Regions from separate parts of the Peribacillus sp. Hz7 genome, predicted to be linked through region 2. Evidence: riboswitches for the same ligand, from Rfam matches in the RefSeq annotation. Region 2 holds a riboswitch; each other region holds the start of a gene.
What was found. Region 2 has a riboswitch for thiamine pyrophosphate ahead of thiM (hydroxyethylthiazole kinase). Riboswitches for the same ligand answer to the same signal wherever they lie in the genome.
Positions count from the first base shown of each region.

Region 1: it holds a riboswitch for thiamine pyrophosphate, as region 2 does, so the genes downstream of both, thiC (phosphomethylpyrimidine synthase ThiC) here and thiM (hydroxyethylthiazole kinase) in region 2, are expected to answer to the same signal.
Region 3: it holds a riboswitch for thiamine pyrophosphate, as region 2 does, so the genes downstream of both, ACE199_RS04420 (LuxE/PaaK family acyltransferase) here and thiM (hydroxyethylthiazole kinase) in region 2, are expected to answer to the same signal.

Region 1 covers NZ_JBHHJV010000011.1:59,650-67,851, forward strand. The annotation lists gene ACE199_RS15190 (hypothetical protein) at 1-540, opposite strand, end outside; gene ACE199_RS15195 (hypothetical protein) at 582-1,298, opposite strand; gene ACE199_RS15200 (hypothetical protein) at 1,329-1,562, opposite strand; gene thiC (phosphomethylpyrimidine synthase ThiC) at 1,879-3,612, opposite strand; TPP riboswitch at 3,733-3,847, opposite strand; gene phaZ (intracellular short-chain-length polyhydroxyalkanoate depolymerase) at 3,915-4,808, opposite strand; gene ACE199_RS15215 (hypothetical protein) at 4,863-5,042, opposite strand; gene ACE199_RS15220 (branched-chain amino acid ABC transporter permease) at 5,044-6,051, opposite strand; gene ACE199_RS15225 (branched-chain amino acid ABC transporter permease) at 6,056-6,916, opposite strand; gene ACE199_RS15230 (ABC transporter ATP-binding protein) at 6,927-7,634, opposite strand; gene ACE199_RS15235 (ABC transporter ATP-binding protein) at 7,612-8,202, opposite strand, start outside.
Region 2 covers NZ_JBHHJV010000002.1:29,341-37,542, forward strand. The annotation lists gene ACE199_RS03750 (3-oxoacid CoA-transferase subunit B) at 1-502, opposite strand, end outside; gene ACE199_RS03755 (CoA transferase subunit A) at 469-1,182, opposite strand; TPP riboswitch at 1,592-1,702, shown strand; gene thiM (hydroxyethylthiazole kinase) at 1,795-2,613, shown strand; gene thiE (thiamine phosphate synthase) at 2,600-3,250, shown strand; gene thiD (bifunctional hydroxymethylpyrimidine kinase/phosphomethylpyrimidine kinase) at 3,267-4,055, shown strand; gene ACE199_RS03775 (MFS transporter) at 4,122-5,549, opposite strand; gene ACE199_RS03780 (aldehyde dehydrogenase family protein) at 5,693-7,171, opposite strand; gene ACE199_RS03785 (acyl-CoA dehydrogenase family protein) at 7,250-8,202, opposite strand, start outside.
Region 3 covers NZ_JBHHJV010000002.1:176,459-184,660, reverse strand. The annotation lists gene proB (glutamate 5-kinase) at 1-894, shown strand, start outside; gene ACE199_RS04425 (glutamate-5-semialdehyde dehydrogenase) at 916-2,163, shown strand; TPP riboswitch at 2,270-2,379, shown strand; gene ACE199_RS04420 (LuxE/PaaK family acyltransferase) at 2,464-3,552, shown strand; gene ACE199_RS04415 (acyl-CoA reductase) at 3,549-5,000, shown strand; gene ACE199_RS04410 (ABC transporter ATP-binding protein) at 5,012-5,758, shown strand; gene ACE199_RS04405 (ABC transporter permease) at 5,755-6,510, shown strand; gene ACE199_RS04400 (ABC transporter substrate-binding protein) at 6,507-7,523, shown strand; gene ACE199_RS04395 (SDR family oxidoreductase) at 7,536-8,202, shown strand, end outside.

The DNA of each region.
Region 1 (8,202 bases), on a different contig from region 2:
AGAAAAGCTCATTACATATTGTGCCACAATATATCCTGCTGGTACTGATATACTTACCAAGGTATACTGCCAAGCCGGTGTTTTCTTCTCTGATTGTTTTTCCAAAGACGAATATTTTTTTATTTGTTGACGCACAAAAAAATAAATTAACGCTGCATAAATGATAAACCAGATTACATAATAAATTGGTGATATAAATCCTAACATATACGAATACTTAAGAATTAACATAAAGTAACAAAATGATCCGATGATGCCTGAACCACCTATAAATAAAAGGGATTCCATTTCGGTTTTTTCTGGTTTTCTAATCAGAAGCGCGATTGCCCAAATATTAATCATGGCCATTAAAGGAAATGTTACATAAAGAATCGGTTTGATAACCGGAAAAAGGAGTGGCATGATAATAAGAAAATCAAGAAGAAGGAAGGTATAAGCAAAAATCATTCCTTTAATTTGCACTGTAGAAAAAGGGGTTAATCCTTCCTGAATATGATCGGGTAAATCTCTTCGTTTTATATCTTTGCTGATTGTTAACATGTACTAAATCACCTGAAAAATGAAAGTAATCCATAAGACTATCATTTCTTACTGTCAAGTCCTCTTATTTTTCGATTCAATTCCTTATTAGAAAAATAAACAAAGTGAATATTTTCCTTCATAAAAAAGTATTTATGAAAATATTTCGCTAATAACCAAATAAAAAAGTAAGAAAAACCATACCAAACAATAGTCATCACAACAAGAACTAAGGTTGGAGAAAGTCCCATTATGTATTGAGCAATAATATATCCTACAGGAACGGAAACACGAACCAATGTGTATTGCCAAGCTGGTGTGTTCTTCTTTGGCCGTTTTTCAATTGAACCATATTTTTTATATTGCTGAAGGATAGAAAAATAGACCGTCGCGAGAAATAATACACACATCACAATATAAAAGATGGGTGATTGTATTCCTCCTATATAGGAATACTTTAGCCCCATAAGAAAATAACTAACTGCACCAACTATACCTAAATATCCACTAAATAATATAGAATCTAGTTCTATATCTTCTACTTTCTTACACAAAAGCCAGATCGCCCATACACTTATTCCTGCTAATAAAGGTAAAATGACATACAGAAAAGCCTTTATATACGGAAAAAGTAAAGGTACAAGAACAAAAGCATCCAGCATTAAAAATGTACTACCTGCAATAACAAATTTAATCTGATAAACAGGTAAAGGCTGTAACTGGTCTTGAATATGTCCTGGTAATTGATTAAATCTTTTATGTTGTGGTATTTTCAACATGTATAAACCACCTAATTTCTTGATTGTCATTTACTTCATCCAACCTGCAACTGTTTTAATTCCTTTTTGCACTCCATCCTTGAGTCCATCAGAAAGGTTTTTCTCATCCTTGCCTATCTTAATACCATCTGTCAAATACGTAGTAACGAGAGAAGCACCAAGCCCAATAGCAGCTACTCCTACTAAAGGTGCACCAAACATACCAGCAATTGAAACCACTACAGCTCCCGCAGCTAACGATACAGCTCCTAGCCCTGCATCCACAATTGCATCTCCAGCAATTTTCTCAATTAATGTTTCTCACAAATCTATTAAATCATAAAAAATTTAGAAGTCTCAATGCTATTGATGAAGGATATACCAAAAATGAGCCTTATTCCCTGTTAGAGTAAAATCGTTTCACAGGAAGAAAGAACCGATCTGATTTTTTATCATCTCCCGACAGAAGACTCCCACTTCAAATTTCGTTAGAAATTAAGTGGTGAGTAGTTCAAAGAATCGACAAATTGATCCAAATCTATGAAACGATTCATTATAAAAAAACAAGCTCCCTTCAAAAGAAAGGAGCTTACTGATGCTATTATTGATAAATCTTTGAACCACTCTGACGGAATTCCTCCGCTTTCTCTTCTAGCGCTTTATCTACTTCCATATCACGAATGTTATGAGAAATCTTCATGCTGCAAAATTTCGGGCCGCACATTGAACAGAAATGAGCGGTTTTAGCTCCTTCTGCTGGCAGTGTTTCATCATGGTATTCCATCGCTCGCTCTGGATCGAGTGATAAATTAAATTGATCACGCCAACGGAATTCAAATCGTGCTTTTGAAAGAGCGTTATCGCGAAGTTCTGCTCCAGGATGTCCTTTTGCAAGATCGGCTGCATGAGCGGCAATTTTATACGTAATAACCCCATCGCGCACATCGTCTTTATTTGGTAAGCCTAAATGTTCTTTCGGTGTTACATAGCAAAGCATCGCTGTTCCGTATGAAGCAATCATCGCTGCGCCAATGGCTGACGTAATATGATCATAGCCTGGTGCAATGTCAGTCGTTAATGGCCCAAGCGTATAGAACGGCGCTTCCATACAAATATCTAATTGCTTATCCATATTTTCTTTAATTTTATGCATCGGTACATGACCTGGTCCTTCAATCATCACTTGCACATCATGTTTCCAGGCAATTTTCGTTAATTCACCGAGCGTTTCGAGCTCTGCAAATTGGGCATCATCATTCGCATCAGCAATCGAACCCGGACGAAGCCCATCTCCTAATGAAAAAGCAACATCGTATGCTTTCATAATTTCACATATTTCTTCAAAATGTGTATATAAGAAGCTTTCTTGATGATGAGCTAAACACCATTGCGCCATAATCGAGCCGCCCCGAGATACAATGCCAGTCGTGCGTTTCGCTGTTAGTGGAATATATGGAAGGCGTACTCCCGCATGAATCGTAAAGTAATCCACCCCTTGTTCCGCTTGTTCAATTAATGTATCTCGGAACACTTCCCATGTTAAATCTTCAGCAATACCATTCACTTTTTCAAGCGCCTGATAAATTGGGACTGTTCCCACCGGAACTGGGCAGTTGCGAATAATCCATTCTCGTGTTGTATGAATGTTTTTCCCTGTAGAGAGATCCATCATTGTATCGGCTCCCCAGCGAATAGCCCACGTCATTTTTTCCACTTCTTCATCAATCGACGAAGTCACTGCAGAGTTACCGATATTGGCATTGATTTTCACTAAAAAATTGCGGCCAATAATCATTGGTTCACTTTCTGGGTGATTAATGTTAGAAGGAATAATTGCTCGACCTTCCGCTACTTCTTTACGAACAAATTCAGCGTCCATATTTTCTCGTAGCGCAATGTATTCCATTTCAGGTGTAATGATTCCTTGACGCGCATAATGCATTTGTGTCACATTTTTTCCTTTTTTTGCACGAAGCGGCTTTCTTTTTAATCCAGGAAATACAAATTCTTTTCCTTGATCGATATTTTTATAGCCATTGTCTTCAGGCTTTATTTCACGCCCGATATATTCCTCGGTATCTTCACGATCACGAATCCATTCGCTCCGTACAGATGGTAGACCTTTTTCAATATCAATCTTCACTTGTGGATCCGTATAGGGACCACTCGTATCATAGACACGGATAGGCGGATTTACTTCTTCCCCTCGCGCTGTCACAGTTGGAGACTGTTCAATCTCACGGAAAGGAACCCTTATACTTGGTTGTGATCCTTCTACAAATACTTTTTTACTAGCTGGAAAACTTGTCATTACGACGTTCTTTTGTTCACTCATCATCAATTCCTCCTTTAGTTATAGGACGAAATCTGATTCCCAAGCGGCATGAAAAAACCGGGATCTGTATAAACAGAACCCGGTAGTAGTCAGTTTTTTAAACGGCACAAAGCCATTAAAAAAAGCAGATAGCAACTTCCCCACGCTGGTATGAGCCAGATCAGGTCCTGAGGGTTAAGAAACTTTATCGTGTCTCTCTCTCAGCCCAACTTATTGGACACCCCTAGTATGAAAATATTAACTTTTCTACTACACTATAAAATAAATTCATAGACATGTAAAGAGAATATTGGAAATTTTGTCTATTGAGCCTTATTGTCTAAAAACTGAACAATTTCATTACATAACAAATCCAGATTATCGATTAATGGAGAATGACCACAAGCCGCCAATTCTTTAAAAACCGCTCGGCCATGAAAATCTTCCATGATTTCATCGGCCATTTGTTTAGAAATCACTAAATCATCACTTCCTCGTAATATAAGGACAGGTATTTGAATATCCCTCACTTGATTTCTACCTTGAAGCAATCCATTATGTTGATCACTTATATTAAAAATATTTAAAGTATGATAGACTTCAGCAAGATTGCGCTGTGTAAGCATATCGTCCACATATTCCTCATACTTCCTGTCATCAGGCTGCTTCTTTGTATAAATTAAAGTATTCCACACAGACTTCAAAAAGTCTCGATTATTCGTATCATACGCTTGTTGTACAGTCATTGTCTTAGCATCATTTCTGACTTCTTCCTGTGTTTGCAGTCGCTTCGTCAAGTCCGGGCTTCCAAACGTTGGATAGCCCCTCGTTGAAACAGAGGCTAATAAAATTAATTGCTCGCATAGCCCTGGATAATCCGCACAAAACTGCATTGCAACTGCACCACCAGTCGACCAGCCAATCATACTAAACTTGGACAGCTGTAACTGATCAACAAACAGTTTGAGATCATCTGAAAAATCTTTGATGCTTTCAACCGAACGTATATACGTCGAATGACCGAAACCTCGTAAATCCACAGCTAATATTTTATAAGAGGAAGGAATAACATCAATTAAAAGATCCCAATGCTTAGAAGAGGTCATATTTCCATGAACAAGAAGTAACACTTTATCTCCGCCTGCCCTTTCACGGTATCCTAATGTTTCTCCATTTGCTAAAGTCGTTCTTTTCAGTTCCACTCCCACTTTATTCATTCACTTCATCTCCTCATCTACTATTTGCTAAATACCCCCCTCGACTTCTTTTCTCTATCGTTTCGTAAGAGATTGTCTTACAAAATTTACGGCATCATCTAGATTTTCGAAGGTCATTTCATCATCGTCTTGAATATGAGTCACTTTAATCCTCCACTGCTTCTCTTCTGTCAACGTTTCCGTGTTTGCGAGATGGAAGCGAAAGATAAATGAAACGATTGTTTGCCCGCTCATCTCACCCCTCCTTCACTATATTCTCTGAAGTCGACACATCTTCCTTCTTTCCTTTTTTTGCAACAAGCTTTCGGACACTACCGACAATCCCATTTGGAAAGAACATTACTGCAAGGATATACACAATGCCAAACAAAATAAGCCAACGCTCAAAAATCCAATGCACCTTTGCAAGTCCTGTCAGCCAATGGTGAGCCAATTCAATAATAGCCGCCCCTAAAACAGGGCCGATTAGTGTACCCACTCCACCAATAATCGTCATTAATAAAGCATCCAGCGTAATGTCCATCGTAAATACACTCGTATTGACAAAACGCAGCGATAACGCATATAAAGAACCACTTAAACTCGCAATTCCGCCAGCTACGATACTAGCAATGATTTTATAATGCAAAACTTGATAGCCAAGCGATTCTGCCCGTTGTTCATTATCCTTAATAGCTAGCAATATTCTTCCTAATGGAGACTGGATAAATCGTTTTAATCCAAAATAGACAATGATCATCAGCACAAGACAAACAAGATAAAAGTGAAGTCGATTATGGAAAAACTCAGGAACTCGAAACGTAAATCCATCATTTCCATACGTAAGGGTCCTCCATTTTTCTGCAGCGACAAGAAATAGACCAGCAAGAGCCAGCGTCAACATCGCATAATAATGACTTTTTAAACGAAGCGTCATCAACCCTACAACAAAACTGATGATTAAAGAAAACAAAACACCCAAAATAATCGCCCCAGTAACAAGAAGCATCGTTGGTTCATAATGCTTTAACATAACGCTCACACAGTAAGCTCCAATGCCAAAAAACATTGCATGCCCAAAAGAAACAATGCCGGTAAAACCAAGTAAAATATCATAGCTCATCGCAAAAATCGCAAAGATAAAAATTTGTGTAAAAAGGATTAACATGCTTCGATCTTCATAAATAAACGGAAATACGAATAAAGCGATACCTATAATCAAAAATAGCAGAGACTCTTTATCAGTAAATCTATTCCTTCTCACCTCATCACCCCTTTAGCGCAAACAATCCTTGCGGCCTAACTAGTAAAACAACAGCCATAATCAGCATATTAACGGCTAGCGAAAGCTCTGGGACATAATAAGCCATAAAGGAACCAATAAGTCCAACAAGCGTAGCTGCTAAGATGGAACCTGTAATATTCCCCATCCCGCCAATGACAACGACGATAAAAGCAAGAATCGCATATTCCATCCCCATATTTCCATGAATCACTCCCGCATATGGAGCAATCAACATGCCGCTTAATGCTGCCATAGCCGCTCCAGCCATAAACACATATAAAAAGATCCGCTTAATATTAATACCTAATGACTGAACCATTTCTTTATTAATCACTCCTGCACGCACAATCAGCCCGATCTTCGTATGTTTTAACATATAATAAATCAAGGCGTACATGAGGAAGCCGACCACAATAATAAAAGCTCGATATTTAATAATTAAAATATTCCCGATTTCCCAGCTTCCTGTTAAATAGGCTGGAGGTGTAACAGCAATTTGATTAGGTCCCCAGATTACTTTCAAAAATTCCGAGAGAACAATCATAAAACCGAGTGTAATCAATATTTGCTGAACATGATTTCCATACACAGGCTGAATAATCCACTTTTCCGTTATAAAACCGAGAATGATACCCATGAAAATAGCTCCTATTATTCCTGCTATAAAACTATTTGTTAATAGATACAGCCAGACACCGGCATATGCTCCCCAAGCAAAAAGGCCCCCATGAGCAAAATTCAAAACACTCATTAAACCGAAAATTAATGTTAAACCTGCAGCTAGAAGGAAAATTAACATTCCTGTTGCAAGACCATTAATCGTTAAATTAATGAATAGCTCCATATTATGCCCCCTAAGCGATTCCTAAGTATTTCCGACGAAGACTTTCATCTTCACGAAGAAGCTGCATCCGTCCATTAAATACTGTTCTGCCGTCGTCAATAATATAAAAAGAGTCTCCTATTTGACTGGCCATCAAAAAGTTTTGTTCAACTAGAATAATCGTTGTTTTTTGCTTCATTTCTTGAATAGAATGCATAACTTTCTCCACAACAATCGGTGCTAAGCCTTTACTTGGTTCGTCAATCAGCAACAATTCGGTTTCATTGACATAAGCTCTGGCAATAGAAAGCATTTGCTTTTGCCCGCCGCTTAGCAGTCCGCCTGGCTTTTTCCAAAATGTTTTTAAGTCTGGAAAAAGATTAAGAATCCATTCCATTCTCTCCATCACATCATCACTTTCTTTTTTAATCGCTACTTTCATATTTTCTTCAACTGTTAACTCTCCAAAGATTCCTTGGTCTTCTGGCACATACCCAATCCCTCTATTGGCAATGTCATGTGGAGGCAACCCGTTCATGATTGCTCCTTTAAAGGCTACCTCTCCCTTTGTCGGTGGATTTAAGCCCATAATCGTTCGTAAAGTTGTCGTCTTGCCCGCTCCATTTCTACCTAATAGCACCGTTACTTCTCCAGCTGGTACTTCAAATGAAATATCTTGAAGAATATGATATTGGTCAATATACGTTTCAACATTTTTAAGACTGAGAAGTGAATTCATCGTACAAACCTCCTAAATAAGCGGACTGCACCATTTCATTGTCCATAATTTCCCTCGGTGTTCCTTCCGCGAGAAGTTTCCCATTAAATAACACCATAATTCGATCGGACAAATCCATAATCATATCCATTTTGTGTTCAATCAATAAAATCGTTTTATCTCCTTCTTCTTTAATTTTTTTAATCACTTGCAGAATAGCTGGTACATCTTCCAACGACATTCCTGCTGTCGGTTCATCTAATAAGAGTAACTCTGGTTCAAGTGCAAGCAACATGGCCATTTCTAGCTTTCGTTTCTCTCCATGAGCAAGATTAATGGCTAATGTGTTTTCTTTATGATCTAGTAGAGCTACATGCAGCCAATGTAACGCTTTTTCTTCAAATTTTTGATAGCTGCGATAATGCGTAAAAGCTTGATAGCGCAATTTAGCTTGGGACTGGACAGCCAATCTTACATTTTCTAATACAGTTAAATTAGGGAAAACATTGGTAATCTGAAAAGAACGTCCTATTCCTAATCGTGTTCGTTCAACGACAGAGCGCTTCGTTATTTGTTGACCCTTCAGATA
Region 2 (8,202 bases):
TTGCCGTTAACGGTAACGTGCATGTTTTAAGTAATTTCGATTGACCGTTTTTATCCGTATGATTCATCAATACAATCACTTTGTTCGCTTTTGCTGCGAGTTCCATCGCGCCCCCCATCCCTGGAACCCTTTTCCCCGGAACAATCCAATTCGCTAAATCACCTGCCTCACTTACTTGCAGCGCCCCTAAAATCGTTACATCAACAAGTCCGCGTCGAATCATTCCAAATGCAACAGCACTATCACAATAAGATGCCCCGCTTTTCACCGTAATCGGATAACCTCCAGCGTTACATAAATGCTCATCCGCCTCTTCATACGGCGGGGAATGGCTGATTCCAACAATTCCATTCTCTGCATGAAACATAACGTTATGACTTTTGGGCAAATAATCTGGAACGAGTGATGGAATGCCAATCCCTAAATTGACAAGCATACCATCAGAAATTTCCTCAGCAGCACGTTTGGCTAATGTTTGTCGAATACCATCTCCCATGCCCATTTCCAATCCACTCCTTTCGATGGAACGATATAATCAACAAATGCCCCCGGAGTCACAATATGATCTGGATTTAAAGCACCAAGCGGTACAATTTCATCTACTTCAACAATCGTGATGGCTCCTGCCATTGCAATAAGAGGATTCGTATTGCGGGCACTTTTATCAAACACTAAATTGCCATACGGGTCACATCGTTTCGCATACACAATTGCAATTTCAGCCGTTAATGCGGGTTCAACAAGATACTTCTTGTTATCTAGTGCTACTACTTGTTTCCCTTGATTAACAAATTCTGCATCTAATCCGATATCTGTTAACACCCCGCCAAGCCCCATCCCCCCTGCTCTAATTCGTTCAACAAGCGTGCCTTGCGGCGAAAACTCAATCTCTAGTTCACCATTCTGCATAAATGCACCGGCGTTTGGATTCGAGCCAATATGAGATACTATCATTTTGCATGCCCTTTTTGCCGTCACAATTTTTCCTATTCCGATATTCGGAAATCCTGCATCATTGCCGATAAGAAGTAAGTTTTGAACGTTTGTTTCTAAAATCAAATTTACTAGCCCTGGCGGCGTGCCGACCCCGCCAAATCCACCGAATAAAATGGATTGATTATCTTTAAATAACGGCTTAACTTGATCATATGTACAAATTTTCCCGAACGTATTTTCTACCATCACATCACCCCTATTAGAATATGAGCCTACTACTGAAAAAATCCTAATACTTTAACAGATTTTTTCCCTCACACTTAACGGGCAGTAAGACCCCCACCTCAAGCGTATGGGAAAACAAAGAAGATAGGCGGGGGACGACTGCCCTCATCTAGCTACGACTCCTAGCCCCTCGAGGTCATAAGATGAAATGCTTGTCTAAACTGAACAGTCGCCTCGCTTTTGTAGTAAAGATTCGATTGGTCAACTAACCATCCGTGATCGATGAAGGAACCCCTCACTTTATTAAACAATATTATTGATAACGTAATTTTGGCTCACACATCTTTCAGAAAAGATGCATAGAGAAAAACTTAATTTAATGAAAGAAGAGTACTCTATATCAAGAAATATGCTAAAATAATAGATAGAATGTAAATAGTAGGGGAGCTTGCACATGTGGGCTGAGAGTAAGCGAAATGTAGCTTTAACCCTTTAACCTGATTTGGATAATGCCAACGTAGGGAATCGAATGTCATAAATGATAGTCTATGAATGCGATGCACCTTTTTGGTATATCGCATTTTTTCATTTCAATTAGTTAGTAGATAAATCAACCAACGGAGGAGTATCTATATGTTTGAAAATATTTTAGAAAATGTAGCTATGCAAACACCTTTAGTACATAATATTACCAATTATGTAACGGTCAACGATGTGGCTAATATTGTCTTGGCCTGCGGCGGATCTCCTATTATGGCAGATGATTTAACCGAAGTAGAGGAAATTACGAGTATTTGCAGCAGTCTCGTCCTTAATATTGGTACGCTCAATGCACGAACCATTCTCTCGATGATTAAAGCAGGGAAAAAAGCAAATGAACTCGGTCTTCCTGTTATTTTAGACCCTGTCGGTGCTGGTGCTTCTAAACTAAGAACAAATATGACGTTTAAACTACTAGAAGAAGTGAAGTTTTCCGTTATTAGAGGCAATATTTCTGAAATTAAAACGATTTACGCAGGAAGTGGATTAACAAAAGGTGTCGATGCGGCTGAAAGTATTGAAGATGAAAATATAAATGAAATTATTCAACTTACAAAAGATTTAAGCATTGGAACAGGTGCTGTTATTGCTACAACAGGCGCTACCGACCTGGTTGTTCACCACGAAAAAGCGTACATCATTAAAAATGGGCACCCAATGATGTCGAAAATCACCGGATCAGGTTGTATGCTCTCTGCTGTAATCGGTGCTTATTGTGGAGCCAATCCAGAGCAACTAATAGATAGCACAGCCGCAGCTGTCTGTGCAATGGGACTTAGCGGCGAACTTGCTTATCAAAAAACAATAGCTACAGGTGGAGGCACTTCAAGCTTTAGAACGCACTTCATTGATTATGTAAGTAAACTTGATTCTTCTCTATTAAAGGAGGGCATGAAAATTGAAAGTAGATAAACAATCTATGCTTTTGTATGCCGTAACAGATAGAGCTTGGCTTGGAGAACAGTCTTTAGCTGAACAAGTAGAACAAACGATTCAAGGCGGGGCAACATTTATTCAGTTACGTGAAAAGAATCTACCTTATGAGGACTTTTTAAAAGAAGCACAGCAAATAAAAAAAATAACAGACGCTTATAACGTTCCATTTGTCATCAATGATAATGTAGAAGTCGCCATTGCATGCGCTGCTGATGGGATTCACATTGGACAAGACGATATGGATCTATCAACAGCAAGAAATATAATTGGTGATGACAAAATACTTGGTGTATCGGTTCAAACCGTTGAACAAGCCCGTCTAGCTGAAAAAGGTGGAGCAGATTATGTAGGTGTAGGTGCTGTTTTTACGACTTCAACGAAACTCGATGCTACTGCACTACCCTTGCGTACTTTAGAGGCTATTTGTCAAAGTGTTTCCATTCCTGTCGTTGCAATTGGTGGAATTAATGAAAAAAACATTTTACAACTAAGCGGCAGCGGTATTGATGGAGTTGCTGTTGTTTCAGCGATTTTTGCTAAACAAGATATCAAAAAAGCAAGCCAGGAACTGCTTGCTCTCTCAAAGCAAATAGTCAATCACGAAAATAACTAGATTAGAGGGATGGATGATGAAAAAAGTATTAAGTATTGCTGGTTCCGATAGCAGCGGCGGAGCAGGCATTCAAGCTGATATTAAAACGATTACCGCTCACAAAATGTACGCGATGACTGCTATTACAGCGCTTACTGCTCAAAACACAACAGGAGTAGATAGTGTACTCGAGGCAACACCTGAGTTTGTAGGACAACAACTAGACAGCATTATGAACGATATCTTTCCAGACAGTGTGAAAATAGGTATGGTGTCTTCCCCGCACATTATTGAAGTGATTGTCGAAAAACTAAAAGAATACAAACCGAAGCATATTGTTGTCGATCCTGTCATGATTTCAACAAGCGGCAGCCCATTATTAAGTAAGGATGCAATGGATGTTCTTATTACAAAGCTTCTCCCGCTTGCAACTCTGATTACACCAAATATTCCCGAAGCCGAATGTCTATGCGGCGGGATGAAAATTGAAACAAAAGAGGATATGCAAAAAGCCGCTATTCAAATAGCCAAGCATTATCAAGGCAATATCCTTATTAAAGGCGGCCATCTCCTAGATAGTGCCGATGACTTACTGTATAGTAATGGCCAGTTCACCTGGTTTACAGGTGTTAAAATTGAAAATCCTAATACACACGGAACAGGTTGTACTCTTTCTTCCGCCATTGCCTGTAACTTAGCCGATGGACACGATGTCAACATGAGTATTCAGTATGCGAAAGACTATTTAACTGGAGCTCTTCAGGATCAGCTGAATCTTGGAAAAGGAAATGGTCCTCTGAATCATTGTTATCGGCTTTCAAACTAAGATTCTATAACAAACATAGTCAAGTAATAAACCCGATTATAAGCATCGGGTTTATTACTTGTATTATCAACTTATTGTATCTACTTCTTCGAGATTCGTCTCTTTATGTGTTTGCAATGCTCGATTTACTCCTTGGATTCCCTCTACCCTTTTTGGAATGAGTACAAGAAATATGAAAGAAATTGCTGAGAAAACGGCTAGTATAAGTGCCGTAGTAGAAAGAGCGCCTACTGAGTTTCCTCCAGCAGCAAATAACGCAAACATCACTATGGCGAAAGAAGCACCTACACGAGATGCTACATTTTCAATTGTGATATAAGTAAAAGTAATAACTCCAAGACGAGAAGGATCTGCTTTTGACACAATTACATTCCTTATTACAGGTCCAACCATGCCTATAGCCATTCCAATTAAACTCATAGACACAAATAAATATAAAAAGGAGGTATCTTTATTTGCCAAAGTTAGCATCCCTACCCCTGCAACGAGCAAAACAATACTTGACCCGATCATCGAACGAGCAGAAAACTTACTCATCAACCTACCACTTAATAAATTAGCTATTGCCATCGTTAGGAAAAGTGGTAACTCTAACAGCCCTACCATTGTTGAAGACTTCCCTTGCACATTCTGAATAAAGAACGTTAGTAAAAATAAGACGCTGCTGAATGTTACAAACATCAAAATCGCAATCACTGAAGGTACCCAAAAGTGTCGTGTAGTCGCATAATTAATATCTAACAGAGGCTCTTTCTGTCTTTTTTCAATAACAATTAAAAATAAGAAAGCAAGGACAAAAACAATAAAGGATGGCAGCCACATCCAAGAAGAAAAACCATAATTGTTAATGAACGTCGGTATCGTTAAGAGACTTCCCAATATTAAAAACACGAATAATACGCCTAAAAAATCAAAAGAAATTGATTTTTCTCCCTTAGTATTTGGTACACCGATTAAAAATAAAACAACTGCTAACAAACCAAAGAGCGCGCAAACCCAAAAGTTGGAGGACCATCCTAGATTGTCAACAAAGATTCCACTTAATACAGGTCCTAGTATAGCACCTACAACAGAATAAAATCCAAATAAACCAAGTGCCTTTCCACGTTGCTCATCATTAAAATACTTTCCAGCATACGTTACACCGATAGGAACGACAGCAGCTCCTGACACGCCTTTGAAAAAAAGTCCTAAAACCATTACCCAAAAAGCTGGTGCGAGCGCTACCAAGCATGATCCAAATGCCATAAGTGCTGCACCAAGCAGAATCACTTTTTTCTGCCCAAAATAATCTGCTAACCAACCCATTAAAGGTTGAAAACCAGTCAACCCTAAAGCAAAACCTAATTGCATCCAAACCGCATGCCCTGCACCTAAATTAAAGTGTTCTAGCATTTTTGGATAGGCTGGTATATGTGTAGCCTCAGCAAAAACAATTAGTAACGTCCCCAAACATAAAAAGTGAAAGGCTCTTCTAATTAATTTCTCATCCAATATTAGATCACTCCTTGTTTTTAAGCTTAACAGATGTAAGTACAGTTACTGTATCTCACTAATCAAAGCTTTAGGGACAATTGCTGTCTCTTACTCCTCTCTTTCTTGAAATGGCAGTATCCCCCATTAGTCTACTAATGAAATTATGACTCTATCTCAATAACACAAGATTTTTCACGTGTATTTTCTAATATTGAATCCGTACCATAACCACTATCCTTCATCCCACCAAATGGTAACTCAGGTCCTACTCTGCGATACGTATTCACCCAGATGTTTCCTGATTCAAGCTTTCGCATCATACGATGAGCACGATCAAGATTAGTCGTCCAAACTCCCGCTCCAAGACCAAAAGCCGTATCATTTGCTATAGCTATAGCTTCTTCTTCTGTATCAAATGGCATCACAATTGCAACCGGACCAAAGACTTCTTCTTGACATATACGTAAAGAGTTACTATTTACTCGGATTAAAGTAGGTTCAACCCAATATCCATTTGTAAATCGAGGATTATCTGGCAGAAGAGAAGCTCCTCCATGACGACCGCCAAATAGAATTTCCCCTCCTTCCTTTTCTCCAAGTTCTATATAAGAACAAACCGTTTTATATTGTGCTAGATTAGCAACCGGGCCCATCGTGGTTTCTAAATTCAATGGGTCCCCTAACTTAGTATTCTTAGTAATCACGTCTTTCATCATGGTTAACATCTTTTCAAATATTGTCCTTTGAATAAGTATCCTCGATCCTGCGACACAAATTTGACCGGCATTACCAGTAAATATACTATTTGTCGTTATCCCTTCAACTGCTTTTTCTAGATTGGCATCATCAAATACAATATTAGGTGATTTCCCACCAAGCTCCAAAGTCAACGGTTTTGGGGAACGAGCAATAGATTGAGCAATGGCTCTTGCAGTCTTTCCAGAACCAGTTAAACTTACTTTATTCACATCACGGTGACTTACTAACGTCTCACCTACTTCATGTCCCGTTCCTGACACCACATTCAGAACACCTGGTGGGAGAATTTGATTAAGTAATTCACCGTATCGTAAGGAAGAAACAGCAGCAAGTTCTGAAGGTTTAATAATAACCGTATTCCCCGCGGCGAGCGCGTAAGCTGCCTTGATTGTAAAAGTAAAGAGCGGGGCATTCCAAGGAAGAATGCCGACAACTACTCCTAACGGCTCACGAAGTGTATACCCTATACTTGCAGGTCCTAATTGGACTGTTTCCCCTCTACTTCCTACAGCAGTTGCTCCTGCTGCATCATACCAGATGCTTGTTAAACTTGGGATAAGCCCATAACTCGTCTCCCGAATCACCCATCCATTCCCTCTCGTTTCTAACTCAGCTAATTTATTACCATACTGAGCAATTAAATCACCAATACGTCTTAAATACGCTGCGCGCTCCATAGCTGAAATAGAAGACCACGCTGGGAAAGCTTGACGAGCAGCGGCTATCGCTTTTTCTGTATCCTGTTTTGAACTACAGGGAATTTCCGCCCATACCTTACCTGTTGATGGATCAATACTTTCCATTGTTTTTCCCGAAGAAGCAGACACTAGATTTCCATTGATCAAGTTATGAAACTCTCTAATTTCATTTGCTATTTTCAATATTCATCCCCTACCTTATTAAGAATTTTTATAGACTTATTCCCTTATATTTATTCACGGAGGATAATTCTCACACTTTTACCAACCGAGTGCCATGGCTGTTTGTTCATAATAATGCTGGGTATTTCCTAGGTAATTTTCATAATATCTAGCACGCTTTACATATAAATGGCAATCCATTTCTTCTGTAAAGCCAATTCCACCATGTATTTGAATATTGTCCGATGAGGCTCGTATAAATGCTTCTGTTGCAAAAATACGAGCACTAAAAATCGCTTGTACTCGATCTTCAGCACCAGTTTCTAACGCCCAATTTGCGTAGTAAGCTAAAGATCTCGCCGTCTCTAGATCCATCTTCATATCTACTATTTTGTGTTTAATCGCTTGAAATCTGCCAATTGGCTGACCGAACTGCTCACGAATTTTGGCATACTCGGCAGACATTTCAACTACTCGCTCTATTCCACCAACTATTACAGCACAAAGTGCAGCATTAAATGAAAGTAATCCTTCCTGAATAACTTGCCAACCTTCATGAATCGGACCTAGTATTTGACTCTTTGGTATATGAACATCTTGAAATGTAATTTCGGCTAACCAGCGTGTTTCATCTATGTTTTTTTGACTTTGAATCGTCATATTTGTTTCTAAACGATCAACAATGACCAATGAAATACCCTTCTCACCATCACCTTTACTAGTTCGAACAAGAACAATAAAACTATCTGCCATTTCTGCATCTGGAACCAACGTTTTTATGCCGTTTAGTATAAGTACCTCACCATCTTGCTGTGCATTCATTTGAATACTAGATGGCCTGTAGTTTCCCTCTCGTTCTAACCATGCTAAAGAGAAGGTAGAGGCTCCACTTGAAATCTTCGGTAAGTACTTTTCTTTTTGTTCTTCCGTGCCAAACTGTTCTAGTAACGGAACAGCTATAGCATTCGTTTCTAAAAACAATCCTGGCAATAATGCACGACCCATTTCTTCTAGAACAGGAACCAAATCTAATGCTCCAAGTCCCATTCCTT
Region 3 (8,202 bases), 150 kb from region 2:
GTTACGTTAAAAGGGAAACAAGCAGCTGCAGCTGTCGGTCAAAGTTTATTGATTCAATCGTATATGCAGCAATTAGGGCAGTTTGGCATTAATGCCGCCCAAATTTTATTAACAAGAACCGACTTTTCAAAAAAAGACCGTTATAAAAATGCCCATGCGACTTTATCAGAATTAATTGAACGCGGCATTTTACCAATCATTAACGAAAATGATACAGTGTCTGTTGAAGAATTAACATTTGGGGATAACGATATGCTTTCTGCTCTTGTAAGTGGGCTTATTCATGCCGATCAGCTTATTATTTTAACGGACATTAACGGCTTATATGATTGTAATCCGTTGACGAATCCGGATGCTAAGAGAATCGATTATTTAACAGAGGTAACGGATGATTGGCTGCAAGTAGCGGAAGGAGCCGGCTCAAACGTTGGGACAGGCGGGATGCAATCGAAATTATTAGCTGCGAAAACAGCACTATCTTTAGGTGTAAAAGTCTTTATTGGTAAAGGAGAAGGCCGTGATAAGCTTCTGCGAATTTTAGCGGGTGACGGTGACGGGACGTATATTGAAAATGACGTGCTTACAACCGTAAATAATAATAAGCAGTGGATTTCAATTCATTCGGAAGTGTCAGGGAAAATCTTCGTTGACGATGGCGCAGAAACAGCCTTAATGTTGAATGGCAGCAGTTTATTGCCTGCCGGTATTTATGACATTCAAGGAGATTTTGAAAAAGGGGACGTTGTTGAAGTGTTTGGTTCAAGTGGATTGCTTGGCCGAGGAGAAGTTCTCTATTCTGTCGATGAGCTGAAACTAGCGATGGGAAAACGGACAGACGAGCTTGTGATGTCAGCAATTGAAGTGATTCATCGAGATAAATGGGTGAAAGCCTAAATTAAAAAGGGGGAGTTAGTAATGAGTGAAGTTATTGTAAGAGGAAAAGCGGCTAAAGCGGCAAGTTATAAAATGAATGGGAAGACGACAGAAGAAAAAAATGAAGCATTAGCAAAAATTGCGGATCAATTATTAGTAGATAAAGATTATTTAATAAGTGAAAATGCAAAAGATTTAGAACAAGGAAAGAAAAATGGTCTGCCTGAATCAACGCTAGATCGCATTATGTTAAACGAAAAGCGTATTGAAGATATGTCAGCGGCTATTCGTTTACTGATTGACTTAAAGGATCCAGTCGGTGAAAGCTTAGAGACCATTGAGAAAGAAAACGGCTTGCTTATTAAAAAAAATCGTGTTCCAATCGGTGTGATTGGTATGATTTATGAAGCGAGACCAAATGTAACGATTGATGCGGCTACATTATCATTAAAAACAGGGAATGCGGTTATTTTACGAGGAAGTTCATCTGCAAGCTACTCTAATCAAGCGCTTGTTGGGTCGATTCATAAGGCATTGGCGCAAACATCTTTACCAGTTGATGCGGTTCAATTAATGGAAGATACAAGCCGTGAAACAGCGAAAGAATTATTTCATTTGAATGAATATTTAGATGTGTTGATTCCACGTGGAGGCAAAAATTTAATTGATACCGTTGTTCGTGAATCGACTGTACCTGTTCTTGAAACGGGCGCTGGTAACTGTCATATTTTTATTGATGAATCAGCTGATTATGAGATGACAGAAAATATTGTAATCAATGGAAAGACACAGCGTCCATCTGTATGTAATGCCATTGAAAGTTTGCTCATTCATGAAAGCTGGTTTACTAAAAATGGGACGGACTTATTAGCAGTTCTTCACGGTAAAGGAATTGAACTATACGGAGATCAAACGGTCTGTACTGCTTTTCCAGAGGCGAAGCAAGCAACAGAAGAAGATTGGGCAACGGAATATTTAGCGCTAAAATTGAGTGTGAAAATTGTGAAGGATGTTATAGAAGCTGTTGAGCATATTAATCAATATGGTACGAATCATTCTGAAGCCATTATCACAACAAATGAGGAAAATGCAGCCATTTTCTTAAATGGAGTCGATGCAGCCGCTGTTTATCATAATGCTTCTACCCGTTTTACTGATGGTTTTGAATTCGGTTACGGTGCTGAAATTGGGATTAGTACGCAAAAGCTTCATGCGCGTGGACCAATGGGATTACCTGCTTTAACATCTACTAAATATTTTATTTATGGACAAGGACAAATTCGTGGATAAGTAGATAGTTGATGAACGAGATTGAGTGAAAACCTGTACGCTACTTCTGGTACAGGTTTTTTTGTGATTGCATTTTGCAAAAAGAAAGGGTATTCTTTGTATAAAAATAGATGATATCGGGAGTCTGTGGAATCAGGCTGAGAGTACGGTTAATCTACCGTAGACCGTTTGAACCTGTTGGGTCATGCCAGCGTAGGGAAGTGATAAGGGGATTACTCTGTATTTTTGCACTTTGCGTACGCAAAGTGCTTTTTTGCGTTATTAGAAAATAAATGGCTACATTGAAAGGAATGGGTAAACATGATGACTCAAAAAGAAATGATTGAATCGACAGTTCAATTTATCAATCGTAATGAATCTTCTGAGGAAGATTTTAATCAGCAGGCTTTACAATTATTTCGCTATCACTATCAATATAACATTCCTTATCGAACTTTTTGTTCTCAAAAAGGAAAAACACCGCGTACTGTGAAAACTTGGAGAGACATCCCGCCAGTACCGATTAATGCTTTTAAAGATGTTACTTTGAGCTGCTGTGATCCGGAGCAAGCGGAAGCGGTTTATATGACAAGTGGTACAACACAAGGAATTAGAGGTAAACATTATCATCCAACATTAGACATATTTGATAGGTCGATGATTAAAAATTTTCAAGAAAGATTTATGGGAAATACCGATAAGATTCGGATGGGAATCTTATTTCCAACAGAACAGGAGATGCCTAATTCTTCTTTAGCTCGTTATTTAAAACTCGCAAAAGAAAGATTTGGGACAGAGGATAGCCGTTATTTTATACAAAATCACGAGCTTGATGTGGAAGGCTTACAGAAAGAGCTGAGGAATGCTGAAGCAATTGGAGAACCTTATGCTCTTTTAGGTGCAAGTTATAGCTTTGTTCACCTTTTAGAAGAACTAGAGCGTGGGAATCAAACTTTTACTCTACCAAAAGGAAGTAAAATTCTTGATACGGGCGGCTTTAAAAAACAATCTAAAGAATTAGAGTTGGATGAGTTTTATCAGTTGCTTTCTACATATTTAGGAGTCAATCGTTCAGCGTGTATCAATATGTACGGCATGACCGAGCTGAGTACACAGCTGTATGACGATGGAAATCAATCTGTGCCTGCTGTTAAGTCAGGACCAAGTTGGATTAAAACGCGAGTGGTAAATCCGTTAACAGGTGAAGAAGTAGCAAAAGGAGAACGCGGCGTTATTGTTCATTGCGATCTTGCTAATATGAATTCTGTTTCTACGATTTTAACAGAAGATGTTGGTGTTGAAGTGGAAGGCGGTTTTCTTTTATTAGGAAGAGTGGAAGGAACAGAAGCAAAGGGCTGTTCGCTAGCGATGGCAGAATTTTTAAAGGCTTCAAAGGGACTGGAGAAATGAGAGAAATCGCTGGATATATTCCGAATATAGGAGAAGAATCATTTGAGACAAAGGTGCTTCTATTCGAAAGAAATCAGGAAACAATAGAAGTGGAGATTCCGATTCTTACAAATGAACAAATGAACAGGTTAATTGACAAGATTAAGCATAGCAGTCGTAAGGTGTTAAAATCTTTTTCTGTTAATGAGTTAATGAATATCATTGATGAAGCGATTCATAGACTTCTAGATCGTGATTCATTTTATCGACAAAAAGCTGAGAAAGTATTGCCCATTGTAACAGGCTATGATGAAGAAATGATAAGACTTGGTTTGACTTCTTATTTAAAAACGTTTCGAAAACATGAACTGCAGCGTTTTCTTGTTGAAGATTTAGGAAATCCATTGTTGTTAGATGATTTTCAACCGAGAGTAAAAGGGGGATTTTCGAAGGCTTTTAGTCCTGATTTAATTACGCATATTTGGTCAGGGAATGTGCCTGGTCTTCCTTTATGGAGCTTTATATCTAGTTTGTTAGTGAAAGCAGGGAATATCGGGAAGGTATCGAGTACTGAGCCATTATTTGCCGGCTGGTTCGCTAAGCTTTTAGTGGAAATAGAACCAAGATTAGCAGATTGCTTTGCCGTTCTTTGGTGGAAGGGTGGCGAAGAGGAGAGAGAACGCTTTATTTTTCAGCAAACAGATATTGTTGTCGGGTATGGGGGCAATGAAGCGATGGAAGCTTTACGAAGTCGGATTCCAATCACTAAAAGGTTTTTACCATTTGGACACAAGCTAAGTTTTGGGATTGTTTCAAAGGCGTCTCTGGATTCTTTTAAAGCTTTGCGGACGGCCCATTTGGCTGCTTTGGATGTGATGCGCTATGACCAACAAGGCTGTTATTCTCCGCATGTTTTCTATGTACAAAAAGGAGGAAATGTTTCTCCAAAAGAATTTGCTAGATATATAGGTCATGAACTAGAGGCGTTTAATAGAAGGTTTCCGAGAAGAAAACTGTCAATGACCGAATCGATGGAGATGGCTGCTTGGAAAAATAAAGAAGAAATGAACCTGTTCTCGAATCCAAATAATGAAGTATTAGGCAATAACCAAAATGACTGGACTGTTGTTTTTGAAGATTCCAATCTTAGCCTTACACCAAGCAGTTTAAATCGTGTCGTAAAAGTGAAAGGGTTTGATCACATAGAAGAGGTGACGGAAGGCCTTCTCATGCATCGAGATTACTTGCAAACGGTTGGAATCGCCGCTAGTCCGTCTGAATTGTTTCAATGGTCTCGTCTACTAGGGAGTGTTGGTGTGACTCGAATGACGGCATTGGGAAATATGACATCTCCAGAAGCTGGATGGCATCATGATGGCCGCTTTAATGTACTGGATTTAATTAATATGATTGATATCGAAGCTTCAGCTGAACAATTAAGTGAAGAGTTGGCTCCTTATGCAGATTAGGAGGTTAGCAGATGAGTTTTTTAACAATCGAGGATTTGACTTATAGTTATCAAGAGAAGACAGCTGTGTTACATGGAGTGAACTGGTCTATTGAAGAAGGGGAGTTTCATTGCTTTCTAGGGAAAAGCGGCTGTGGAAAGACAACGTTATTAAAGCTTGCAGCGGGCTTGCTTCCATCTCATTCAGGAATGATTCGTTTGAAAGGAAAAGAAGTAATAGAGCCGTTGGATGAATGTGGTTTTGTGTTCCAATCTCCTACCTTATTAGAATGGAAAACAGTGCTAGAAAATGTGTTGCTTCCGATTTCGCTGAAAAGAAAGATTACGGAACAAGATCGACAGTATGGGTTAGAAGTATTAGAGATGGTTGGTTTAAAGACTTATTTGGATCGTTATCCTACCCAATTATCTGGAGGACAACAAAGTCGTGTTGCTATTGCGAGAGCGTTGATTCAAAAACCAGCGATGCTGTTTTTAGATGAACCATTTGCCGCTCTGGATGCTATTACAAGAGAAGAACTACAGGATGATTTGTTGAAAATTTGTAAGCTTCATCATACAACGGTTCTTTTTATTACGCATGATATCGCAGAAGCCGTGTATTTGTCAGATCGGATTGCAGTCATAGATCAAGGTCAAATCATTTTTGATACTGCTGTAAAATTAGAAAAAGAGAGAAATGTAGAAATGAAATACGCGCCGTATTTTAATGAGTTGTGCCTGACGTTACGACATGTATTGGGAGGAAATAAGCGATGAAAAGTCTCCCTTTATACTCAATTCTATTATTTATTATGTTCCTCATCATTTGGGAATATAGTGCAAGCTTTATGTCAGAGCTTGTTTTGCCGGCTCCTACGGTTATTGTTGCGACTTTAGTAGATGGTCTGCAAAGTGGATACTTTATTCCACATATTTTGCGAACACTATCAGAAGTGTTGCTAGGTTTGGTAATTGGCTGTGTCGGGGGATTTATCGTTGGGGTAATTATGGGTGAGATTGAATTTTTAAGAAAGCTTCTTTCCCCTTATATCATTGCGAGCCAAGCTGTTCCTAAGCTTGCTTTGGCCCCTTTATTTATTCTATGGTTTGGTTTTGGCATGACATCGAAAGTCATAATCACTGCCCTGATTTGTTTTTTTCCATTATTGGAGAATACGATTACAGCGATTCAGTCTACGAATAAACAAAAACAAGAATTATTTCATATGCTTCGAGCAACACGCTGGCAAACCTTAATTCATTTAAAAATTCCTAATGGCCTGCCAGGGATTCTAGCCGGACTTCGAGTGGCGGTTGTATTAGCCGTAGTAGGGGCTGTTGTTGGCGAGTTTATTGGGGGAAGCGATGGATTAGGAGCGCTCATCGTCGCGTCGCAAGGGATGATGGATACGCCGTTAATGTTTGCTGTGTTAATTTTATTAACTGTAATGGGCATGGTTTTATATCAATTGATTTATGTATTAGAAGTTACTGTACTAAAGAAATATATGAAGGAGAATAGAAAATGAAAAATAGATGGTTAGTCACGATTTTATTATGTATGACCGTATTGATGTCAGCATGTGGTGCAAAGGATGAAAATAAGGAAACAGCGAAATCTGATTCAACAGACGTCCAAACGATTCGAGTAGCGAACTGGAGTAAGCCACTTACAGAACAAACGAATCTATTAGTCGATGAGAAGAAGCATTTCTTTAAAGATAAAGGCCTAGATGTAACTGTTATTCCTGGTGCAGGCGGCGGCGATGCGATTAAAAATATTTTATCTGGGAAAGCAGATATCGCTTTTACTGATCCAGGTTCACTATTTTTCGCATTAGATAAAGGTGAAAAGCTAAAAGTTATTTACAATATTTATCCGCAAAATGTATTTAACATCGTATCACTAAAGGAAGCTAATATTAACAAACCGGAAGATTTAAAAGGAAAAACAATCGGTGTTTATAGTCTATCAAGCGGAACACGTCAAAACTTATTAGTGTTATTACATCAGGTTGGTCTTTCAGAAAATGATGTGAAAATTGTTGAGACAGGTCTTTTAAACTTTGCCCCATTAATGCAAGGGCAAGTGGATGCAACAGCCGCGACTGATACAGGGTTAGTTGTTGGACAAGCAAAAGGTTTAGAGGAAGTCAATGTGATGAATGTGAAAGACTATTTAAATGTACCGAGTGATGTATTTGTTGTAACAGAGAAAACATATCAAGAAAAGCAGCAAGAATTGAAGGATTTCTTAGAAGCTTATCGTAACAGTGCACAATGGATGATTGAAAGTCCGGAAGAAGCGGCTGCTTTGGCTAAAACCTATGCAATCGATGGGAAAGATGAGCAACAAAACTTAGAGATTATTAAACTGCGTAATGCTTCTAGTGTATCTCCTGAAACAGATCAACATGGTTTAGGAGCACTTGATGCGGATATCTTGCAGGATGGTGCGGATACGTATCAAAAATTAGGATTGATTAAAGAAAAGCTCAATATGGATGAGGTAGTAGTTGATACATTACTTCCTAAAAAATAAAGGAGAACATATATGGGGAAATTTAGCGGGAAAGTCGTTCTTGTTACGGGCTCCAGCCGAGGAATTGGAGCGGCGATTGCCCTTGAATTTGCAAGAGAAGGGGCCTTCGTTATCGTCAATTATTTGAAAAATGTTGAAGCAGCTGAACAAATTGTGTCAGCTTGTATCGAAGTTGGAGGAGACGCTTGGGCAATTCAAGCAGATGTTACGTCCGAAGAGGCTGTGCAGTCGATGATTGAGCAAATTGTACTTGAAACGGGACGGTTAGATGTTGTTGTGAATAATGCATTTAAACCTTATGTCTTTGATCCTGAACAACGAAAAATGGCTTGGCAGCTCACATGGGACGATTATCAAGGGCAGATTGATGGAGCGGTAAAATCGACGCATTATCTATGCCAAGCGGTGCTGCCGATTATGAAAAAACAAAGCAGCGGAAGCATTGTGAATATCATTAGTAATTTAGTAGAAAGACCGTTGGTTCCTTATCATGAATACAACACGGCTAAAACTGCATTAATGGGGTATACGCGTAATTTAGCTGTGGAGCTAGGACCTTTTGGGATAAGAGTCAATTGTGTAGCACCGGGCCTTGTTTATCCAACTGATGCGAGCAAAAAAACAAAAGAAAGTTTGAAAGAACTAATCATTTCCCAAACCCCGCTTCGAAGAATTGCAA